Regions from separate parts of the Rothia sp. HMSC065C03 genome, predicted to be linked through region 1. Evidence: predicted binding sites of a transcription regulator. Region 1 holds the regulator's gene; each other region holds the start of a gene.
The links. The regulator LexA, encoded in region 1, represses DNA repair genes until DNA is damaged. The targets are predictions, from matches to a motif close to TCGAACANNTGTTCGA.
Positions count from the first base shown of each region.

Region 2: uvrA (excinuclease ABC subunit UvrA) is a predicted target of LexA. The motif match lies at 5,448-5,463, and genes of this name have one in related genera.
Region 3: ruvA (Holliday junction branch migration protein RuvA) is a predicted target of LexA. The motif match lies at 1,929-1,944, and genes of this name have one in related genera.

Region 1 covers NZ_KV832005.1:21,904-29,157, forward strand. The annotation lists gene HMPREF2605_RS09270 (LysM peptidoglycan-binding domain-containing protein) at 1-26, opposite strand, end outside; gene lexA (transcriptional repressor LexA) at 845-1,519, shown strand; gene HMPREF2605_RS04750 (ATP-dependent DNA helicase) at 1,752-3,824, opposite strand; gene hflX (GTPase HflX) at 3,831-5,543, opposite strand; gene HMPREF2605_RS04760 (class I SAM-dependent methyltransferase) at 5,687-6,310, shown strand; gene dapF (diaminopimelate epimerase) at 6,434-7,254, opposite strand, start outside.
Region 2 covers NZ_KV832006.1:579,671-586,924, forward strand. The annotation lists gene HMPREF2605_RS07965 (glycoside hydrolase family 1 protein) at 1-1,210, shown strand, start outside; gene HMPREF2605_RS07970 (GNAT family N-acetyltransferase) at 1,357-2,508, opposite strand; gene uvrA (excinuclease ABC subunit UvrA) at 2,537-5,425, opposite strand; gene HMPREF2605_RS07980 (MBL fold metallo-hydrolase) at 5,566-6,339, opposite strand.
Region 3 covers NZ_KV832006.1:545,539-552,792, reverse strand. The annotation lists gene HMPREF2605_RS07880 (type 1 glutamine amidotransferase) at 1-3, shown strand, start outside; gene HMPREF2605_RS07875 (YebC/PmpR family DNA-binding transcriptional regulator) at 136-894, shown strand; gene ruvC (crossover junction endodeoxyribonuclease RuvC) at 1,211-1,867, shown strand; gene ruvA (Holliday junction branch migration protein RuvA) at 2,085-2,705, shown strand; gene ruvB (Holliday junction branch migration DNA helicase RuvB) at 2,878-3,864, shown strand; gene yajC (preprotein translocase subunit YajC) at 4,250-4,609, shown strand; gene secD (protein translocase subunit SecD) at 4,709-6,400, shown strand; gene secF (protein translocase subunit SecF) at 6,403-7,254, shown strand, end outside.

The sequences.
Region 1 (7,254 bases):
GAAGCAATAGGTGCTGCAGTAGTCATTGTGGTTCCTTTCTCTCAGCTCGCCCCGGGGTTACCCCGCGGGTCTAGCAATGCCGAGCGATACCCGCTCGGAGGTCCTAGTTGAGTGATAACTATGGAGTGGTGATTGTTAGGCGATAACTATTGGGTAGCTATTCTCTAGTTAGGTCAGAGCGTCGGATGCACCGGGCTGTGCTGGGTCGCACTGGGTGACCCCGGCACCCCATCCCCTGCGCTCTCCCTTCGCCAGATGCTCCCTAGAGCATCCGAGGTAGATCATGCGAAGAGAGAGGCAGAGGATTCGAATACATTCGAACACTCATTCACTCTCCTCTCCTGGAAGACTCCGGGTCGAATATTCGAATATTCTTCGAACACCCACCCGTAAATCTTGAATTTCAGGAGAGATTCAAGAGTATATACGAACTCTTGTTCTAAAGTCTAGCAGAGATATACTAAAAATTTCTTCGAGTTTCGAAGAAAAAATCTAGAATATTTGTTTGAGTTTTTCGGTGTAGTGTTCTACACTGGTGTCAAGAGACGTTCCACACGCTCCTGATGAGTCCTACTCACAGCAGGTTTCTGTACCCGTTACAGCTTGGTTCTGTATCGAATGCAGGTGCCGCTGGCTGAGTTTTATAGGGCGGAGGCGCATACTCGTTGCCTGCGTATCGCTCCGGTATCGCTCCGGCACGGATAGAATTCCTCCACACCCTGACGAGATAAGACCCATTTCGGCAGAACCAAAAATTTTTAGGACACCATCAGAAAACGTGTGAAGCACCCATCCGTGCCCCGACCGGAATACAAAGGCCGGAGTACAGACCGAAGGAAAAGAAATGGCAACAGCACCCCGTCCGGCGCTGACCGCGCGCCAGCAGAAGATTCTTGACGCGATCCGCACCGAGATTGAACAAAAGGGTTACCCGCCGTCCATGCGCCAGATTGGTGACATGGTGGGCCTTGCGTCCCTGTCCTCGGTCACTCACCAGCTCGGTCGCCTCGAGACCATGGGCTACATTCGCCGCGATCCCAAGCTGCCCCGTGCCATTGAGGTGCTGGATGAGAACGGCGTCGGCATCCACGGTAGCGCTTCCTCGTCCCTGCCCGAGCTTCCGAACTTCGAAGTCGGCGATGAAGACCTCGTACCCGTTCCTCTGGTTGGACGAATTGCAGCGGGCGGCCCCATTACCGCCGAGCAGTCCGTGGAGGATGTGCTCGCCCTGCCCCGCCAGTTGGTCGGTAGCGGCAAGCTGTTCATGCTCAAGGTCAAGGGCGATTCCATGATTGACGCCGCAATCTGCGATGGCGACTGGGTAGTTGTCCGCGAGCAGCACACCGCAGACAACGGCGATATCGTAGCTGCGCTGCTCGATGATGAAGCAACCGTGAAGGTGTTCCGTCAGGTCGACGGCCACACCTGGCTCATGCCGCGCAACTCCAACTACGAGCCGATTATGGGCGACCGCGCAACCGTCATGGGTAAGGTCGTCTCCGTGCTGCGTAGTCTCTAGAAGACCACAGCCTCTAGAAGACGCGGGCTCGCAACGGCGCAGCTTCTAAAAGAAGCTGGTTCTAAACAGCCACAGCTTCTAAAAGACATAGCCGCGAGGCTTTTAGCTCTATATAGAAATCACCCCGGTGATACGTGAACGTTCACGTATCACCGGGGTGATTTCTATATTTCCAAAGCGGATATCTCCAAAGCAGAAGGTGCGGCGTAGCCAGGAATGGAGCCTGCCCGAGCTAACGCTCAATACTCGCCGAAAGACGAGCCAGCGCACCAATCACGGCTGCCTTATTCTGCGTTGACCACATCGGCGGCATCGCCTTCATCAAGAAACCGCCGTAGCGTTTAGTCGCCACGCGAGAATCCAGCACAGCCACCACGCCGCGGTCAGACACCGAACGGATCAGACGGCCCGCCCCCTGCGCCATACGAATCGCCGCATGGTGAGCAGAAACCGCCATAAAGCCGTTACCGCGGTGACGGTTCACCGCCTCCGTACGAGCCTGCGCAATCGGGTCATCCGGGCGGGGGAACGGGATGCGGTCCATCACCACCAGGCGGCAAGAGTCACCGGGAACGTCCACGCCCTGCCACAGGCTCATCGTTCCGAACAGGCATGAGTCAACGTCCTCGCTGAACTCCTCCACCAGAGCCTTGAGCGAAGATTCACCCTGTAGAAGAATGTTCAGGTCGCTGTGCTCACGCATGTACTCGGCGGCACGCTCAGCGGCACGCTTCGAGGAAAACAGGCCCAAGGCGCCGCCCTCCGACGCCTCGCACAACTCACGCAGACGCTCCAGCTGGCCCTCATGCACACCAAATCCCGGAGGCTTCAAATCCCCGGCAACGTACATGATGCCCTGCTTGCGGTAGTCAAAAGGCGAACCTACGTCGATGCTCGTCCAGCGCGGCGCGCCCTCGCCCTGTAGCCCCAGGGCACCGGCGGCAACGTCAAAAGAGTCACCCACCGTCAGGGTCGCACTCGTCAGAATCACGGTGCGGTCAGCGAACAGGCCGTCACGTAGCTGTAGGCCAACGCTCAACGGGGCGATGTTCAGGGTCGCCGGGTCGGTATCGGAAGCAGCCACATAGCGGCCGTTCTCCCAACCACCCTGACGAGAAATCCACAGCACGTCCTGCTCGCCCGAAGCCTCCAGAATGCGGCTACTCATATCGTGTACCTCAGAGACACGCGAGCGCGCCATCTGCAGGCCGGCGTCAACGTCCTGACCGTCCGGCTTCGTATCGGACAGGGCGGTGCGGGCGGCATCATTGACCGCAGAAATAGCGGTCAAAAGGCGACCATCCAGGCCTTTCAGCAGGCCCTCGGCAAGACCCTCGAACGCGGTCTCCAGGGTGCCGGCAGCCATTTCCAGGGCACCGGAATCAGCCTTCGAATGCTTCTTCACGCTACGCGCCGCACGGCGAACCATCGCAACCGTCAAAGAACCAGACACGGCACCGGTCACGCGGTCCACCAGCTCATGAGCCTCATCAATAATGACCGTCTCATGTTCGGGCAGAACCTTCATGCCCTCGAAAGCGTTAATCGCCAGCAGGGCGTGGTTCGTGATGACAATGTCAGCCTCAGCGGCACGGCTACGCGCCATCTCACTAAAGCACTCTTCCACCAGCGGGCAGCGGCGGCCCAAACACTCGGCGGCGCTCACCGATACCTGAGCCCAGGCACGATCAGAGACTCCGGGCTTCAGCTCGTCACGGTCGCCGGTCTCCGTGCGGTCAGCCCACTCGCGCAGGCGCACCACTTCCTCACCCACGCGCGAGGTCGAAGAAGGCATGTCGAAGAGAGCATCCGGTTCGTCTTCCGGGTAGCCGCCCTCCAGCTTGTGCAGGCAGAGGTAGTTGTTGCGGCCCTTGAGCAGAGCCACCTGCGCCTGCGACTCCGGGCGCGGCTCCAGCGCTTGTAGAAGACGCGGAATATCGCGGTTCACGATCTGCGCCTGCAGGGCAAGAGTCGCCGTCGCAACCACAATCGGCTGGTCCGACTCCCCCACCCGCGCCAGGGCAGGAACCAGGTAGCCCAGGGACTTACCGGTACCGGTACCCGCCTGGACCAGCAGGTGACGCTGCAGTTCAAGAGCCTGCGCCACATGCGCCACCATGGTGCGCTGACCGGCACGGTTCTGACCGCCAGTGGCGGCAACCGCCTCATCCAGCAGGGTCAGGGCGCCCTTCGCACCGGGCAGGGTCTCAAGCTCCTGCCCGGTGAATCGGGTGCCGTCGGTTGCCGGTTCGGGTGCAGTTCCCTGGGCGTTTTTGGGCGCGTTGATGCTCTCGGTCACGCTCATCCGCCTCTAGAGAGCCTCGGAGGTAGAGGGCTGCTCGGAAACAGAAGCGGTCGCTTCAGCCAGGGCGTGTGCCTCCGCAAGTTCCTCTTCCAAGACCTCCAGCAGGTCGCCCTCCAGCACATACTCGGACAGTTCGGAGGCGACGTCCTCACGGACCAGAGCCACCACGAAGGTGCCGTCCGATACGAAATCGGTGCTCTTAATTTCGGCATCCCACTCGTGCAAGCGCGAAATAATTTCGCCGTGCGAGTACGGAATCAGCAGCTTCACCTCAATGGAGGGGCGCGGAATGGTGTCCGCGATCTTCTGCTTCAGCTCCTCAATGCCCTCACCGGTACGCGCCGAAACGATCACGTGCTCCGGCTCGCGCTGGCGCATACGCTCCAGCACGAACGGGTCGGCGGCATCCGCCTTATTCAGCACAATGATCTCGGGGATATGGCGGGCGTCAACCTCCGCGATGACCTCGCGGACAGCACGAATCTGCCCCTCCGGGTCCGGGTGCGAAGCATCCACCACGTGCAGGATGACGTCAGCGTCAGCGACCTCTTCCAGGGTGGAGCGGAACGCCTCCACCAGCTGGGTCGGCAGCGAACGCACGAAACCCACCGTGTCAGAGAGGGTGTAGCCGATACCGTCCGGGGTCTGAGCCTTACGGACGGTCGGGTCCAGCGTCGCAAACAGGGCGTTCTCCACGAGCACGCCGGCATCGGTCAGGCGGTTCAGCAGGGAGGACTTACCCGCGTTCGTGTACCCGGCAATAGCCACCGAAGGCACGCGGTTACGGCGACGGTTCAGACGCTTCGTCTCACGCGCCGGCGCCATCGCAGCGATCTCACGCTTAAGCTTCGCCATGCGAGCGCGCAGGCGGCGGCGGTCCATCTCAATCTTGGTTTCACCGGGACCACGCGAACCGATACCCTCACCGGCTGCGGCACGGCCACCCGCCTGACGGGACAGGGACGCACCCCAACCACGCAGACGCGGCAGCATGTACTCCAGCTGAGCCAGCTCAACCTGCGCCTTACCCTCGCGGGACTTAGCGTGCTGAGCGAAAATGTCGAGAATCAGGGCGGTGCGGTCAATGACCTTGACCTTCACGATGTCTTCGAGGGCACGACGCTGCGAGGGAGCCAATTCCGAGTCGACGATGACGGTGTCGGCGCCGGTCGCCTCCACAATGTCCTTGAGTTCCAGCGCCTTACCGGAGCCGAGGAAGGTGCCGGGGTCCGGCTTGAGGCGGCGCTGAACCAGGCCGTCCAGAACCTCGGAACCTGCGGTTTCAGCCAGTGCCGCAAGCTCACGCAGGGAGTTCTCTGCGTCCTCTACGGTGCCTTCAGTCCACAGACCAGCCAGCACCACGCGTTCCAGGCGCAGCTGGCGGTACTCGACCTCGGTGACGTCTTCAAGTTCGGTGGAGAGGTTCGCGATACGGCGCAGTGCGCGGCGCTCAGCGAGGTCTTCCTGGTCACCGTCATATTCGGAATGTTCGCGCTGAACGTCAGAAATTTCGCGCGCGCGAGTATCCAGCACACGGCGGCTATTGTTGCCGTGAGTGCTGGAAGAATTATCGCTGTGATGCGCGGTACCGGCGGCGTCATACGTCGTGACGGAGGCGGCGGCCTGGGAGCGGCCCAGAACGCGGTCTACGGTGCGGCGCAGCTGCTCATCACTGGGCAGCTTTTCGGTATCAGATACGGGGATGTTCTTAGAATTCATACGACTCTAATTCTACCGCCGTTGCCCGCATCAGGTAGGGGGTTCGGTCGTCTGTGCGCTCAGGGCGTGCAAGCTGCTGACCTGCCCCGTGCATTCTCTGCCCGTGTGCGGCGGGTTCTTGCCCTACCGGTACACTGGATAGCATGAGCGAGCAGCATTATTTCTCTGAAACCCCCGAGACCGAATTCAAGCCCCGCCCGGTGCAGGTGGAGCTTGCCGGCCGCAAGGTCACCGTCACCACAGCTAACGGCATTTTCAGCCCCTCCGGTATTGATAAGGGCACCGCTATTTTGCTGCAGGAAGCACCCGACCCGCAGGGTACACGCATGCTCGACATCGGCTGCGGTTGGGGTCCCATTACCCTGACTTTGGCGATGCTCGCACCGCAGGCGCAGGTGCACGCGGTGGATGTGAACTCCCGCTCCATTAGCCTGACCGAACGCAACGCCGCCGCTCTCGGCCTGTCCAACGTCACCGTGGGAACCCCCGAATCGGTTGACCCCGAACTGCGTTTTGACACCATCTGGTCGAACCCGCCGATTCGCGTGGGCAAGGAGGTTCTGCACGAGATCCTGCTGACCTGGCTGCCGCGCCTGGCGCCCGGTGGTGACGCCTACTTGGTGGTTCAGAAGAACCTGGGCTCCGATTCTTTGCAGAAGTGGATGGACGCGCAGCTTGAGGAGCTGCACCCCGGCGAGTTTGAGGTGTCGCGCTATGCGACCTCGAAGGGCTTCCGTATCCTGCAGGTGCACCGCTACGAGGACTAAAGCCTCTGGCGCTCATTGCTAAAAACGTAAAAGTGGCGGGTGTTTTCTGAGTTTAGTTTCAGAAAACACCCGCCGCTTTGTATATCAAAGTCTCTATCGAGGACTGCTCGCTATCGCAGCAGACTATCGCAACACGACGGTTGCAACCATCTGCGCCGGACCAGCCAGAACAACATGCTCCAGGTCATCCGGGCCCAGTACGAAAGTCACCGCGAGGGTACCGCCGGGCACGTGCACGAGCCACTCATCCGGAGCTTCCTCTCCGCCCCAGAAACGGGTCGCCGCAGCCGCAGCACACGCACCGGTACCGCAGGAGAGGGTCTCACCCACGCCGCGTTCGTGCACGCGCATACGGATAGCGCCTACCTGAGTGCCGCTCTCAGTATCCACATCGACCGGCACCACAAATTCAACGTTCGTGCCGTTGACCGGGGCGGGGTTCACCTGCGGCAGGCTGTGCAGGTCCAGGCCGTCCAGCTTACCGTCGGAGCCGAGCATCACCACGGTGTGCGGGTTACCCATCGAAATGGACAGGCCAGCACGCGGAGTCTTCAGGCCGCGAGCAGACACCAGGCAGTCCTCGCCGCCCTCGCGGGCAGCGTCACCGTGGATGAAGCTCCACGGACCCATGTCAATCGCGTAGCCCTCTTCGGTGCGCGCCACAGTCTTCACGCCGGCACGGGTACCAATCTTGACGGTCTCGCCCACCTCAAGCTCAATCAGGCCCTCAGTGCGCAGGTACTCCACGAACGCACGCACACCGTTGCCGCACATCTCTGCGATAGAGCCGTCACCGTTGCGGTAGTCCATGAACCAGACAGCGTCCGGGTGCTCCTCAAGCAACTTCTGACCCGCGCGGGAGGCGGTGCTGCGGGCAGCACGGATGAAGCCGTCCGCGCCGATGCCGAAGTGGCGGTCGCAGGCGCGGGCTACCAGCTCGGGGG
Region 2 (7,254 bases), on a different contig from region 1:
CGAAGATATCACCCTGCTCGCAGAGATGGGTTTCAAGGTCTTCCGCTTCTCCATCGCCTGGTCGCGTATCTTCCCCCGCGGCGACGAAGAAACCCCGAACGAGGCGGGCCTCGCCTTCTACGACCGCGTGCTCGACGAGCTCGAAAAGCACGGCATGGAACCGCTCATCACCCTCAGCCACTACGAAACCCCGCTGCACCTGGTCGAACAGTACAACGGCTGGACCAGCCGCGAACTCATCGGCTTCTACGAACGCTACGCCCGCACCGTGTTCGCTCGCTACGGCAAGCGCGTGAAGTACTGGCTGACCTTCAACGAAATCAACTCGATGCTGCACCTGCCGTTCATGTCCGGCGGCATCAACACCCCGGCAGAGCAGCTCAGCGACGCCGACCTCTACCAGGCAATGCACCACGAGCTGGTCGCCTCCGCACGCGCCACCGCTGCGGCACGCGAACTGGCGCCCGGCGCCCAGGTCGGCTGCATGATTCTTGCCATGCCCACCTACCCGCTCACCCCCGACCCAGCCGACGTACTCGCCGCCATGCAGACGGAACAGGCGCACTTCGCGTTCGGTGACGTGCACGTGCGCGGCGCATACCCCGGCTACTTCCTGCGCTCCCTGCGCGAGAAGGGCGTGGAGCTGACCATCACCGAGCAGGACCGCGAGGACCTGAAGAACACCGTGGATTTCGTGTCGTTCAGCTACTACATGTCCACCTGCGCGACCGGTGACCCAGCACGAGGCAAGCGCGGCGAAGGCAACATCCTCGGCGGCGTGGCGAACCCGACCCTACCCGCCAGCGAATGGGGCTGGCAGATTGACCCGACCGGCCTGCGCGTGGTCCTCAACCAGTATTGGGACCGCTGGCAGAAGCCGCTATTCATCGTGGAGAACGGCCTGGGAGCCCGCGACGAACTGGTCGAGGTGAACGGTGAGCTCACCGTGGAGGATGACTACCGCATCGACTACCTGCGCCAGCACCTGCACGCGGTACGCGAAGCGATTGAGGACGGCGTGAACGTGCTCGGCTACACCACCTGGGGTTGCATCGACATGATTAGCGCCTCCACCGCTCAGATGTCCAAGCGCTACGGGTTCATCTATGTGGACCGCAACGACGACGGCACCGGCACCCTGGCGCGCTACCGCAAGAAGTCCTTCCACTGGTACCGCGAGGTGATTGCCAGCAACGGCGCGGAGCTGTAACTGGTAAGGTTCTAGATGCTGAAAGCCGAGAAAATCCCGGCACGCTGAACCCCGCGCGGCTAACACGCGAAACTCAGTAGCAAAAAGCCCCGAGACTCTGAATCTCGGGGCTTTCTACATGTCCGTTATGACTAGCGCAGACGGCTCTAGTCCATGGGTAGGTCGTTCAGGCTGGTGGACACGTACTCCCACCAGGTCGGCACCAACCCGGCATTCATCGCAACCCTCTGGGACAGCATGTGTGACGGGCTCGTACCGTAGAACGGCAGGTACCCTTCCGCCAGGGTCAGGCGTGCCGCATCACGCACCAGCACGCTGGCGATGCCGGCACCACGCCAGGCGGGCAGCACATCAATGCCAATCTGACGCATAATCGGCGAATCGTCACTCAGGCCAACCATAGCGATAGGGTCTGCGAGCGCGGGGTTCTCCCCCGCCGCGGGTGCATCAGGTGCCTTAGATGCGTTCTCATCCACCGGGTATGCGGCGAGCACCAGCACATCCGGGCGGGTCACGCTAAAGCCCAGCGCGTTCGAGTAGCGCTTATCCCCGCGGAAGCGCTCAAACTGCTCAGCGTCCAGCAGCTCCACGCGCAGACGGGTTACGCGCGCCTCGGTGTCCTCCGGGTCGGCCTCAAGCGCCCCCGCGGAGGCGTTCGCCTCCCTGCGGATGGTGCGCTCGCCGGTGATTTCGGCAAGCAACGCAGCCTTTAGCTCGGCGGGGTCAACGCGGCGCATCATGCCCACACCGGGCACGGCGCACTTGACCTCCTGCGCCTGCACACCCTCAGGTACGACCGAGTTCAGCAGGGCGCGGCCGGGCGTGTAGTAGATGCTCGTGCCGCTGACCTGCTGGGTGTAGGGGGTGAGCAGTTCGTTGAGCTGGCGTAGCTGCGCGTAGTCGCCGAGCCAGTTCGACTGGTCGCCGAGCATGTAGTCGATGGCCTTGTCCAGCACGCGCGGATGTTTGGCGCAGAGAATGCCGATGCTCGCGTAGTTGGCGACGCGCAACTCCCAGATATCGTCGTTGCGGCGGCGTGCGGCGCCCATCTTCTCGGAGGGAGGCTGCACGGTGGCGAGTAGCGGCAGGCTCTCGGCTTCCGGGTAGTCGCGTAGCTCTTCGAGGGCGCGGCTAATCGAGCCGGGTGCCTGGCAGAAGTCCGCCTCCAGCTGGGTGTGCAGGATGTGCCGCGCACGGTCCGCAGTGGTCACAGCACCACGATTCACGGCATCACGGTTCACAGCGCCACGGGTTGCTTGAGCTCCCCGCGTGGGTTCGGTTCCTTGAGTATCAGTCACGTAGGTTTCCTCTAGGGCAAGTTTTTGACTAGTTCAGGATCTCAGCAAGGAACGCGCCGGTGTGCGAGCCCTTCACCTGAGCCACCTGTTCCGGGGTGCCCTCGGCGATGACGGTACCGCCGCCGCTACCGCCTTCGGGGCCCATATCGATAATCCAGTCGGCGCACTTGACCACGTCCAGGTTGTGCTCGATGGTGATGACGCTATTGCCCTTGTCGACCAGCGATTGCAGCACGGCGAGCAGCTTGCGGATGTCCTCAAAGTGCAGGCCGGTGGTCGGCTCGTCCAGCACGTAGATGGAGCGGCCGTTGGAGCGCTTCTGCAGTTCAGTTGCGAGCTTCACGCGCTGCGCTTCACCGCCGGAGAGGGTGGTTGCGGGCTGGCCCAGGCGAATGTAGCCCAGGCCCACATCCACGAGGGTGTTCAGGTGGCGCGCAATCGGGGTGAATGCGGCGAAGAACTCTGCTGCCTCCTCCACGGGCATTTCGAGTACGTCGGCAATGGTCTTGCCCTTGTAGTGCACTTCGAGGGTTTCGCGGTTGTAGCGCTTGCCGTGGCAGGTTTCGCAGGGCACGTACACGTCCGGCAGGAAGTTCATTTCAATCTTCAGGGTGCCGTCGCCGGAGCAGTCCTCGCAGCGGCCGCCCTTGACGTTGAAGGAGAATCGACCCGGGGTGTAGCCGCGCATTTTCGCTTCGCTGGTCTCTGCGAACAGCTTGCGGATGTGGTCGAACACGCCGGTGTAGGTGGCGGGGTTCGAACGCGGGGTACGACCGATGGGCGACTGGTCCACGTGAATGACCTTGTCCAGATGTTCCAGGCCGTCGATACTCTTGTGGCGACCGGGTACCTGCTTGGCGCCGTTGAGCTTGTTCGCCAGGGAGGTGTACAGAATGTCGTTGACGAGGGTGGATTTACCCGATCCGGACACGCCGGTCACCGCGGTGAACACGCCCAGCGGGAAGGAGACGGTCACGTTCTTGAGGTTGTTTTCGCGGGCGCCGCGCACGGTCAGCTGGCGTTCCTTGTCCACGGGTCGGCGGGAGGCGGGCACCTCAATGCTGCGGCGGCCAGCCATGTAGTCGCCGGTAATGGACTTGGTGTTCTTCAGCAGCTCCTCAAAGCTGCCGGAGTGCACGATTTCGCCGCCGTGCTCGCCGGCGCCGGGTCCCACATCCACGATCCAGTCGGCTTCGCGCATGGTGTCTTCGTCGTGCTCAACCACAATAAGGGTGTTGCCCATATCGCGCAGCTTGGTGAGAGTCTCAATGAGGCGGCGGTTATCGCGCTGGTGCAGACCGATGGAGGGCTCGTCGAGCACGTAAAGCACGCCGACCAGGCCGGAACCAATCTGGGTTGCGAGGCGGATGCGCTGCGCCTCACCGCCGGAGAGCGTACCGGCAGAGCGTGAGAGGGTCAGGTAGTCCAGGCCCACGTCCAGCAGGAACTGCAGGCGCGCATCAATTTCCTTGAGGACCTGCTCGCCAATCTTGGCTTCGCGGGGGCTGAGCTGCAGACCGCGCACGAAGGCGAGCGCGTCAGCCAGGGACAGGTCAGTAATGTCTGCGATGGACTGGCCGCCGACCTTCACGCCGAGGATGGTCGGGTTCAGGCGCGCGCCACCGCAGGAGGGGCAGGCAACCTGGCGCATGTACTGTTCGTAGCGGTCGCGGGCGAAGTCCGATTCGGTTTCTTCGTGCTTGCGCTTGATGTACGCCTTCACGCCTTCGAATCCGGAGGTGTAACGACGTTCGCGGCCGAATCGGTTACGGTAGGACACCTCAACCTTGTAGTCCTTGCCGTCCAGGATGGCGGCGCGGGTCTTGGCGGGTAGGTCCTTGAAGGGGGTGTTCAGGTCGAAGCCGAGCTCCTCCCCCAGGCCTGCGAGCAGGCGCAGCCAGTATTCGGTGGTTGCTTTGCCCTGCGACCAGGGGGCGATAGCGCCCTCGCCGAGGGTCAGGTCGGGGTTGGGTACGAGCAGTTCGGTGTCTACTTCCAGGCGCGAGCCGATACCGTCGCAGGCGGTACATGCGCCGAACGGCGAGTTGAAGGAGAAGGCGCGCGGCTCGATGGTGTCGATCTGCAGCGGGTGATTATTGGGGCAGGCGAGGTTTTCACTGAAGGAGCGGGTGCGTTCGGGGTCGTCCTGCTCGCGGTCCACGAAGTCGATGAGCACGCGGCCGTCGGCGAGCTTGAGCGCGGTTTCGATGGAATCGGTCAGGCGCTGATGGATACCGTCCTTAATGACGATGCGGTCGACGACCACCTCGATGGTGTGCTTGTACTGCTTGGCGAGCTTGGGCGGGTCGGAGAGCTGCACGGTTTCGCCGTCCACACGGGCACGCGAGTACCCCTGGGTGAGCAGATCCTTGAAGAGGTCTACGAACTCGCCCTTACGTGCGCTGACGACGGGTGCGAGGATCTGCAGGCGGGTGCGTTCGGGGTACTCCTGCAGAATATCCACAATCTGCTGCGGGGTCTGCTGGGTGATTTCTTCGCCGCATTCGGGGCAGTGCGGGTGGCCGATGCGCGCCCAGAGCAGACGCATGTAGTCGTAGATTTCGGTGATGGTACCGACGGTTGAGCGCGGGTTCTTGGAGGTGGACTTCTGGTCGATAGACACCGCCGGGGAGAGGCCCTCGATGAAGTCTACGTCGGGCTTGTCGACCTGTCCGAGGAACATACGCGCGTAGGAGGACAGCGACTCGACGTAGCGGCGCTGACCTTCCGCAAAGATGGTGTCGAAGGCGAGGGAGGACTTACCGGAGCCGGAGAGGCCGGTGAAGACGACCATCGCATCACGCGGAATGGTGAGGTCTACGTTCTTGAGGTTGTTTTCGCGGGCACCCTGAACCCGGATGCTAGTCAGATCGTTCGCTTTGAGTGCGGTGCTACCGTGTGCCGGGCGGGGTGTCATCGAAAATCCTTTCGTCTTATCTTCGAACTTAAATTCTACACCCTCACGCCTTTCACCAGCGGGATTATGCGGCGGGTGAAGGCATGAGGGTGCAGTACTTATATGAGGTGGACTAGGAGGCGCAATTCATCAAGTGCGGCCTACCAGCCGCGGGTTCCCCACTCTTCCAGGTGGGGGCGCTCGTCGCCGAGGGTGGTAGAGCGGCCGTGGCCGGGCAGTACGATGGCGTCGTCTTCGAAGCCTCCGAAGAGTTTTTCGAGCACGTTGGAGAAGAGCTCACCGAACTGCTGCGGGGAATCGGTCTTGCCCACGCCGCCGGGGAAGAGGGCGTCGCCGGTGAACAGCAGGGTTGCGGGGGTGCCGTCTTCCCAGGTGGTTTCGAGGGTGTAGACGATGGATCCGGGGGTGTGGCCGGGCACGTGCAGGGCGCGGATGACGGTGTCGGAGAGGTAGAAGTCGAAGCTTTCGCCGCCGGTCAGCTCTTCTTCGACGATGTAGTCTTCCAGTTCCTTAATCTCAGCAGCGTCAGCTGCACCCGCGGAGGTCACGGCGCCGGTGAGGTGGTCGAGCTCCTTAATAGCGCGGATGTGGTCCCAGTGGCCGTGAGTAACCAGAATGCCGGTCAGACCAATAGTGCGGGGCCTGATGGAGTTGAAGTCCTCTTCCTTCTCCATGACGCGCACGCGGCGTTCTTCACCATCTGCCAGTTCGAGCTGCGGGCAGTCGTTCAGGAGCGCGTCAAGAGTGAATGCGTAGAGTTCTTCTGCATCGTCTGCAGGGTCGATGAGCACCTGCTCGCCGGTGGCGCGCATGGTGATGAGGTAGACGCTATTGTCCATCTCGGAGACACTGAACGCACGGACGGTCAGTTCGGGGTTCTCAAAGATGAGGGTGGGTTCGGGGTAAGTAGTCATAGTTCCAGTGTAGGGGTTGTGACCGCACAGCATGCGCCTATGCGGTTCGCTCCCCTATCAGCGCATTCGGCGTTGAACGCGCGGGATACATGTACGGGTTGCTTGTGCGGGATGCACAGGGAACAGATTCTGGAGCATGCTCGGTACGGATTAGGTTCCGGCTGGATTCCGCCCGGCTGAGGTTCCACTGAAATTCAAAAGTTAAACAGAGAAGCGACTGCGCATCGATACACAGTCGCTTCTCATGACACCCAGGGGTATCTATCACTCACTCAAACACAAGCAACCCGAGGACTTTGGAAATCTCACGATTACTTGATGACTCAATAGTAGCGAACTTTTTGGGGGCTGTTTTACCACCCAATTTGGTACGGAGAGCCGGATTTAGTGACCCGCGCCTCATTGTAATCATTCTGTAATAAAAACAGGTGTTTTTTAGGGTATCCATACGTACCAATTTCATTTTTTTCGAGTTTTAGCGTGACTTATTTCACCCAAAATAATTTTAGAATTTCCCTCTTTTGGCACTTCGGTGCACCTTTAACTTAAGCTCCACACTCGGCAATCCCAAAGGTTCAATACACAGTTTTAGCCCGGTATTCTGCGGAAGTAGAGGGTTAAGGTGAAAGTATCTTCAAGTACTTGCAACTTCATGAGCAGGAAAAAATGTACTGCTCACCGTTCAAAATCTGCACAATTATTCGCGCGAGGGCAAAATCAATTGGTCTGTTTTACCCCTGTAGGTACCCCCTAAAGTAGAGGTTTTATTACAAAACAATAACATCAGCCCCACCTTCAGGTTCACTGAGTGCACCCATTATAACCCCTTTCAAAAAGCAAAACACCTAGTCAATGCCATATTTTCACAAAATGCAAGACAGCGTGTCACTAAAAAATCAACCTCTACAGATTGTT
Region 3 (7,254 bases), on a different contig from region 1:
TAGCCTATTCCTGGCGGTGGCGTGCACTTTCTGAGGTGGTGTGCGCCTCCGCTACGGTATAGTTATGTGAGTACAGTACGGTGCGTGGGACGTTTCGCCGTGCCCGCACGGAGGTTTTGACTAAGGGAGATACGAATGTCCGGTCACTCTAAATGGGCGACTACTAAGCACAAGAAGGCTGCTATCGACGCTAAGCGCGCGAAGGCTTTCGCGAAGTTCATTAAGGCAATTGAAGTTGCAGCACGTATGGGCGGCGCTGATATTGCTGGTAACCCCGCTCTTGACCTGGCTGTGTCGAAGGCGAAGAAGAACTCCGTTCCTAACGACAACATTGACCGCGCAATCAAGCGTGGCGCTGGCCTGACCGGTGAGACCATTGACTACACCGAAATCATGTACGAAGCACGCGGCCCGCAGGGTACCGCTCTGTACATTGAGTGTCTGACCGATAACCGTAACCGTGCAGCGTCTGAGGTTCGCCTGGCTGTGACCCGTAATGGCGGCACCATGGCTGACCAGGGTTCGGTTGCGTTCCTGTTCGAGCGTAAGGGCGTTGCTGAGGTCACCAAGACTGACGGTCTGACCGAGGATGACGTTCTGATGGCTGTCCTGGACGCAGGCGCTGAAGAGGTTCTGGACGAGGGCGACGTATTCACCGTTGTTTCCGCAGCAACCGACCTGCCCGAGATCCGTAAGGCTCTGGACGAGGCTGGCCTGCAGTACAACAACGATGACCCGGTCTTCCGCCCGACCATGCAGGTTGACCTGGACGCTGACGGCGCTAAGAAGTTCCTGAAGCTGGCAGACGCTATTGAAGAGCTCGACGACGTTCAGAACGTCTACTCGAACGCTAACGTCTCTGACGAGGTTATGGCAGAGCTGGAAGCTGAGTAATCACAGCTGAGTAATCACTCGGATTCTGATATCTGATGCTTGAAGAAGCCGCTCCTTTGACCGAGCCGCCGCACGGTGGCTGGCTGGTTGGGGGAGTGGCTTCTTAGCGTCTGGGGCTATTTTGGGGAGGCGCTGGGTACTTTTCGCGGGGCGCGCGGTGACTGTTCACGCGGTGACCGCGCTTGTGGGGACTGTTCTCGTGGCACGCCCCGGTGCCGGGTGCTAGGATTCTGAAGGGCTAGAATCTAGATATTCTAGAGGGAGTTTGTCGAAAGGGGAGATGATGGCCGCCGCTCAACCTGCCGCACGCGATAGCATGCGTGAGAACCATGCCGCCACTGCCGTGGAACGTGTGCCGGGTGCAACCCGCATCATGGGTGTTGACCCGGGTCTGACCCGCTGCGGCTTCTCCATGCTCGATATGACCGCCGACCGTAAGGCGCACTTCGTGAACGTGGGTGTTGCCGGCACGATCCCGGCGGAGTCCTTGGACCAGCGTATTCTCTGGATTTTCAACGCTGCCTCCCACTGGCTCGATACCTACAAGCCGGATGCCCTGGCGATTGAGCGTATCTTCGCTCAGGAGCAGGTGAACACGGTGATTGGTACGGCGCACGCTTCGGGCGCGGTGATTTCTGCGGCGGCAATGCGCGGCGTGCCGGTGTTCTTCCATACCCCTTCGGAGGTGAAGGCGGCGGTGACCGGTAGCGGCCGCGCCGATAAGGCGTCGGTGGGTCGCATGGTGACCCGCATTTTGGGGCTGGATTCCATGCCGAAGCCCGCCGATGCTGCTGATGCCCTGGCGATTGCGATCTGTCACGGCTGGCGTGGCGGCGGTATCGGTTCGGGTATCAACATGGCGGCTCAGACGCAGACTCACCAGGGTTCACGCCCGGTGCAGGCTCGCCGTGGAGGGTCGTTGACTCCGGCGCAGCGTGCCTGGATGGAGGCGGAGGCGCGCGCTCGCCGCTAGGTGGTGCCGTCGTTGGCCTGTGTACCGCCTTCTGCTGGCTCGCATGTATTCGCTAAGAAGTTCGAATATATGCTTGATTTCAGAAGAAATATTCTAATATACTTGTAGTGTCTCCCCGTTGAACTGGGGGAGTGCGTTCTGTGGGTGCCGGAGTTTCCGGTGCCCTCACACTGCCGCGAGCCTCATTCCTGGGCGCGGTGTTGAAAGGTGGAGAGAAATGATTGCATCCCTGACCGGTCGTGTGGCTCAGGTGGGCCTTGATCATGCGGTGATTAACGTGAACGGTTTCGGCATGCTCGTGTACGCCACTGCGCGTACTCTCTCCAAGTTGCGCACCGGTGAGGAAGCTACCGTGCTGACCACCATGATTGTGCGTGAAGAGTCGATGACTCTCTACGGTTTTTCGGAGCCTGCCGAGCGTGAAGTGTTCGATATGATGCTTTCGGTTTCCGGTATTGGTCCGCGTATTGCGCTGGCGGTGTTGAGCGTTCACACTGCCGCTGAGGTGGAGCGCGCCGTGGCGACCGGTGACGATAAGGCGTTCACGAAGGTTCCCGGTATTGGCCCGAAGGGTGCCCGCCGTATTGTGCTGGAGCTTGCCGGCAAGCTGATTCTCAGTGATGGTCAGACCGATGAGCTGCCGCTGAGCCAGGGTATTGTTTGGAAGCCGCAGGTGCTTGACGCCCTCACCTCCCTGGGCTGGAGCGAGAAGGACGCTTCCGCCGCCATTGATGCCTACGTGAAGCACAACCCTGCCGCAGAGACCGAGCCGGTGGGTGTGGCTCTGCGCGGTGTGCTCGCCTCCTTGGGTACTCAGAACACGGTGGGCCGCCACTAGACGGCGCGCCCCTGTCAGACGTATCCCACTCAAACTTTTGTGAAAGAAGAATTCTATGAGCCAGAATCCCTATGAGCCGCAGCCCGCGGCGTCCCTGGTTTCCGGCGGGTATTTTCCCGGTCAGGTGCCCGGCACTCAGGCGTCTTCAGCTCCCGCCCAGCGCCTTGTGGCGATGGAAGAAGAGCCTGAAGAAAAGATGATTGAGGCGGCACTGCGCCCTAAGTCCCTGGATGACTTTGTGGGGCAGCGCCGTGTGCGTCAACAGCTGTCCCTGGTGCTGGAGGCTTCGAAGATGCGTGGCCGTAGCGCCGACCATATGCTGCTGTCGGGCCCTCCCGGTCTGGGTAAGACCACTCTTGCAATGATTATTGCGGCAGAGATGGAGGCGCCGTTGCGCATCACCTCCGGCCCGGCGATTCAGCATTCGGGTGATTTGGCGGCGATTCTGTCTTCGCTGACTCCCGGTGAGGTTTTGTTCCTGGATGAGATTCACCGTATGAGCCGCCCTGCTGAAGAAATGCTCTACATGGCGATGGAAGATTTCCGTGTGGATATTGTCGTCGGTAAGGGCGCGGGTGCGACTTCCATTCCGCTGGAGCTGCCGCAGTTCACTCTGGTGGGTGCGACGACTCGTGCGGGTCTGCTGCCCGGCCCTCTGCGTGACCGCTTCGGCTTTACCGGTCACTTGGAGTTCTACTCGGTGGAGGAGCTGGAGCTGGTGCTGCGCCGCAGCGCGGGTCTGATGGATATGCAGATTACTTCCGAGGGTTTCACGGAGATTGCCGGTCGTTCCCGCGGCACGCCGCGTATTGCGAACCGTCTGCTGCGTCGTGTGCGTGACTGGGCGCTGGTGAACGGCGTGGACCGCATCAATGCGGCCGATGCTGCAACTGCGCTGGATATGTACGAGGTGGATTCGCGCGGCCTGGACCGCCTGGACCGCGCCGTGCTGGAGGCGCTGATTCACAAGTTCGGCGGCGGCCCGGTGGGTCTGTCCACCCTCGCCATTGCGGTGGGTGAAGAGACGGAGACCGTGGAGACGGTTGCCGAACCGTACCTGGTGCGTGAGGGCCTGATTGGTCGTACCCCGCGCGGTCGTGTGGCTCTGCCCGCGGCGTGGGAGCACCTCGGCTTGGAAGCCCCGGAGATTCAGCTCTAGATCCGCATCAGCTCTAGCCCCGTATCAGCTGATAACACTGTAGTAGCCCGTGGGAGGTATCCGCCTCCTGCGGGCTTCTCTGTGCCCCCGGTATCTCTTCTGCAGGGGCGGTAGTTCTTCTGCAGGCGCGGCAACTTTTCTACCGGTTCTGCAGGCGCTGTCGGGTTCCATTGGGCTCTGCCGGGCTCTGCTGGTCTTTACCAGCGACATAAAATTACGCCGAGAGAGTCCAAAACTCAGGTTAACCTCACAAAAACGCTGGTTCGGGGCGCTAAAGCTCATGCTCTCGCGTAGGATGGATACGTACTGTATCTACGATTCCACACCTTCTGGTACGCTCAACCCTCGCGGTGAGCGGCACGGGTGCGGATGTGAAAGTGAGACCATGGATTTTAACCTCCTGATTATGATTGCCATGATGGCGCTGCTGGCATGGATGATGTTCTCTGCACAGAAGCGTCAGCGTAAGCAGATGGAGGAACTGCGCGCAATGCAGCAGTCTCTCGTCCCCGGCACCCAGGTGATGACTGGTTCCGGCATCTACGGCACCGTTGTCAGCACTGACCTTGAGAACAACAAGCTGCAGCTTCAGATTGCGGACGGTGTTGTTATCACCCTGGCACTGAACGCGATTATGACTGTCGTTGAGGAGGAAGCCCCCGCGGCACCCCTGACCGAGGACGTGTACGAGGCTACCGCATCCGAAGCTCCCGCTTCCGATACCTCTTCTGATACTGCTAAGTAATTCAGCGCGTATGAGCCCGGCGCCCCATGAGCGGCGTCGGGTTTTCGCGTTACGGAATCTGTAGAACACTCAATTCTATTCACACGAAGAAGGAACATTATGGCTAAGCGTTCACCGCTTGCAGCCGCGCGAGGGGCGCTCCTCTCGATGGTCCTGCTCATGGTTGTTATGGCTGCCGGTATTTTCGGTAGCACCTATTCGGGAGGTTCGTGGGCGCCGAAGCTCGCCCTGGACCTTTCGGGTGGTACTCAGATGATTCTTTCTCCGAAGGTCAATGGCTCTTCGGATGAGAACGTCTCCCAGGAGCAGTTGAACCAGGCGGTTGAGATTATTCGTCAGCGCGTTGATGGTGCCGGCGTTTCGGAAGCGGAGGTTACCACCTCCTTCGGCTCGGGTAATAACGTGGTTGTTTCGGTTCCCGGAACGATTAGCGCTGAGACTCGTCAGCTGATTCAGGCGTCTGCAAATATGACGTTCCGCCCGGTGCTGCTTTCTGGTGCCGGTACTGCGGTGGCTGAGGATGCCCGCACTGCGGAAGATAAGCTGCCCAAGCCGTCTGCGGAGCCGACTGACGGCTCTGACCGTAACTGGATTACTGCGGACCTGTACAAGCAGTACGAGGCGAAGGACTGCACCGCGGCACGCAATGAGGACGCCGATAGTGCGGACCCGACTAAGCCGATGGTGGCGTGTTCCACTGATGGTCAGGAGAAGTACATTCTTGGTCCTGTGGAGCTGAGCGGTAGCGATATTTCTACCGCAAGCCACTCGCAGGAGACGAGCGGTCAGGGCGTGACTACGGGCCGTTGGGCTGTGAACATTCAGTTCAACGATGCTGCTCGTGAGAAGTTCCAGAACATTACTTCTCGCCTGAACGCGATTCGTGCGCAGAACGCAAATGATCCGCGTGCCCGCTTCGCGATTCTGCTGGACGGCAAGGTGCTGTCCTCCCCGGTGTCGCAGGCAGTGATTTCTGACGGTAAGCCGCAGATTACCGGTAACTTCACTGAGCAGGAGGCGAAGGCTCTCGCCGATCAGCTCAAGTACGGTGCCCTGCCGATTAGCTTCACGATCCAGTCGGAGCAGCAGATTTCTGCGACCCTGGGTTCGGAGCAGCTGCGTGTGGGTCTGCTGACCGGCCTGATTGGTCTGCTGCTGGTGTTTGTGTACTCGCTGTTCCAGTACCGTCTGCTGGGCTTTGTGACGATTGCGTCGCTGATTGTTGCGGGCATCATCTCGTATGAGGCGATTGCGTTGCTGGGTTGGGCGTTGAACTACCGCCTGTCCCTGGCTGGTGTGGCGGGTCTGATTGTGGCGATTGGTGCTACGGCTGACTCGTTCATCGTCTACTTTGAGCGTATCCGTGATGAGATCCGTGCGGGCCGCACGATCCCGTCGGCGGTGAACCACGGTTGGCAGCGTGCATCCCGCACTATTTTGGCGTCGAAGGCTGTGAACCTGCTGGCTGCTGTGGTGCTGTACGTGGTGTCGGTTGGTTCGGTGAAGGGTTTTGCGTTCACCCTTGGTTTGACTGCGATTGCTGACCTTGTGGTCGTGTACCTGTTCACCCACCCGATGCTGACTCTGCTGGCGAATACCCGCTACTTCGGTGAGGGTCACCGCCACTCGGGCTTGTCGCCTGAGTCGCTGGGCGCTACGCCGCTGTACCGTGGTGCCGGTCGCCTCCGCACCCCGGAGGAGAAGCAGCTGAGCATTGCTGAGCGTCGCCGTGCAGAGCGTGCCGCCGCTGAGGCTGACGAGTCTGCTTCTGATGAGAAGAAGGAGAGCTAAGCATGGCTACCGATGTGAAACCTAATGCTTTTGCCCGCTTCGGTAATGACCTGCATTCGGGCGCCCGCTCGTACCCCTTCGTGGGTAAGCGCCGCCTGTGGCTGGCGTTGGCTGCGCTGCTGATGGCGGTGTCGGTTCTGATTCCGTCGGTGAGTGGCGGCTTCAACCTGGGTATTGATTTCCGTGGCGGTTCGGAGTTCGTGGTCTCGAAGACTGCGCACGTTGATACTGCTACGGGTGAGCGCGTTATTCACGAGAAGGCGAAGGACGCCTCCGATGTTCGCGTGACTAATATTGCGCCGGGTACGATTCGTGCCCAGATGAGCAAGCTCAGCGATGATGAGACTCTGCAAGTGAAGGCGGCTCTGCAGGAGGCGTACGGCGTCTCTGAGAATGACGTGACCTCCTCGTTTGTGGGCCCGACCTGGGGCGCGGATGTGACCCGTCAGGCGTTCTGGGGTCTGGTCGCGTTTGTGGTGCTGGCGCTGATTGGTATGGCGTTCTACTTCCGTACCTGGAAGATGTCGCTGGCGTCTATTGCGGGTCTGTTCTTCACCGTGGTGGTGACGGTTGGCCTGTACGCCGCGTTTGGCTTCGAGATTACTCCGAGTGCAATTATTGGTTTCTTGACGATTCTGAGCTACTCGCTGTACGACTCGGTGGTGGTGTTCGATAAGATCCGCGAGAACACGGATGGCGTGCTTGAGCGCCGCGACACGACCTTTGCCGAGCAGATTAACCTGGCGGTGAACCAGACCCTGGTCCGTTCGATTAACACCGCTATTGTGGGTGTTCTGCCGGTGGGCGCGATCCTGTTCATTGGTGCGTTCATCCTGGGTGCGGGTACTCTGCAG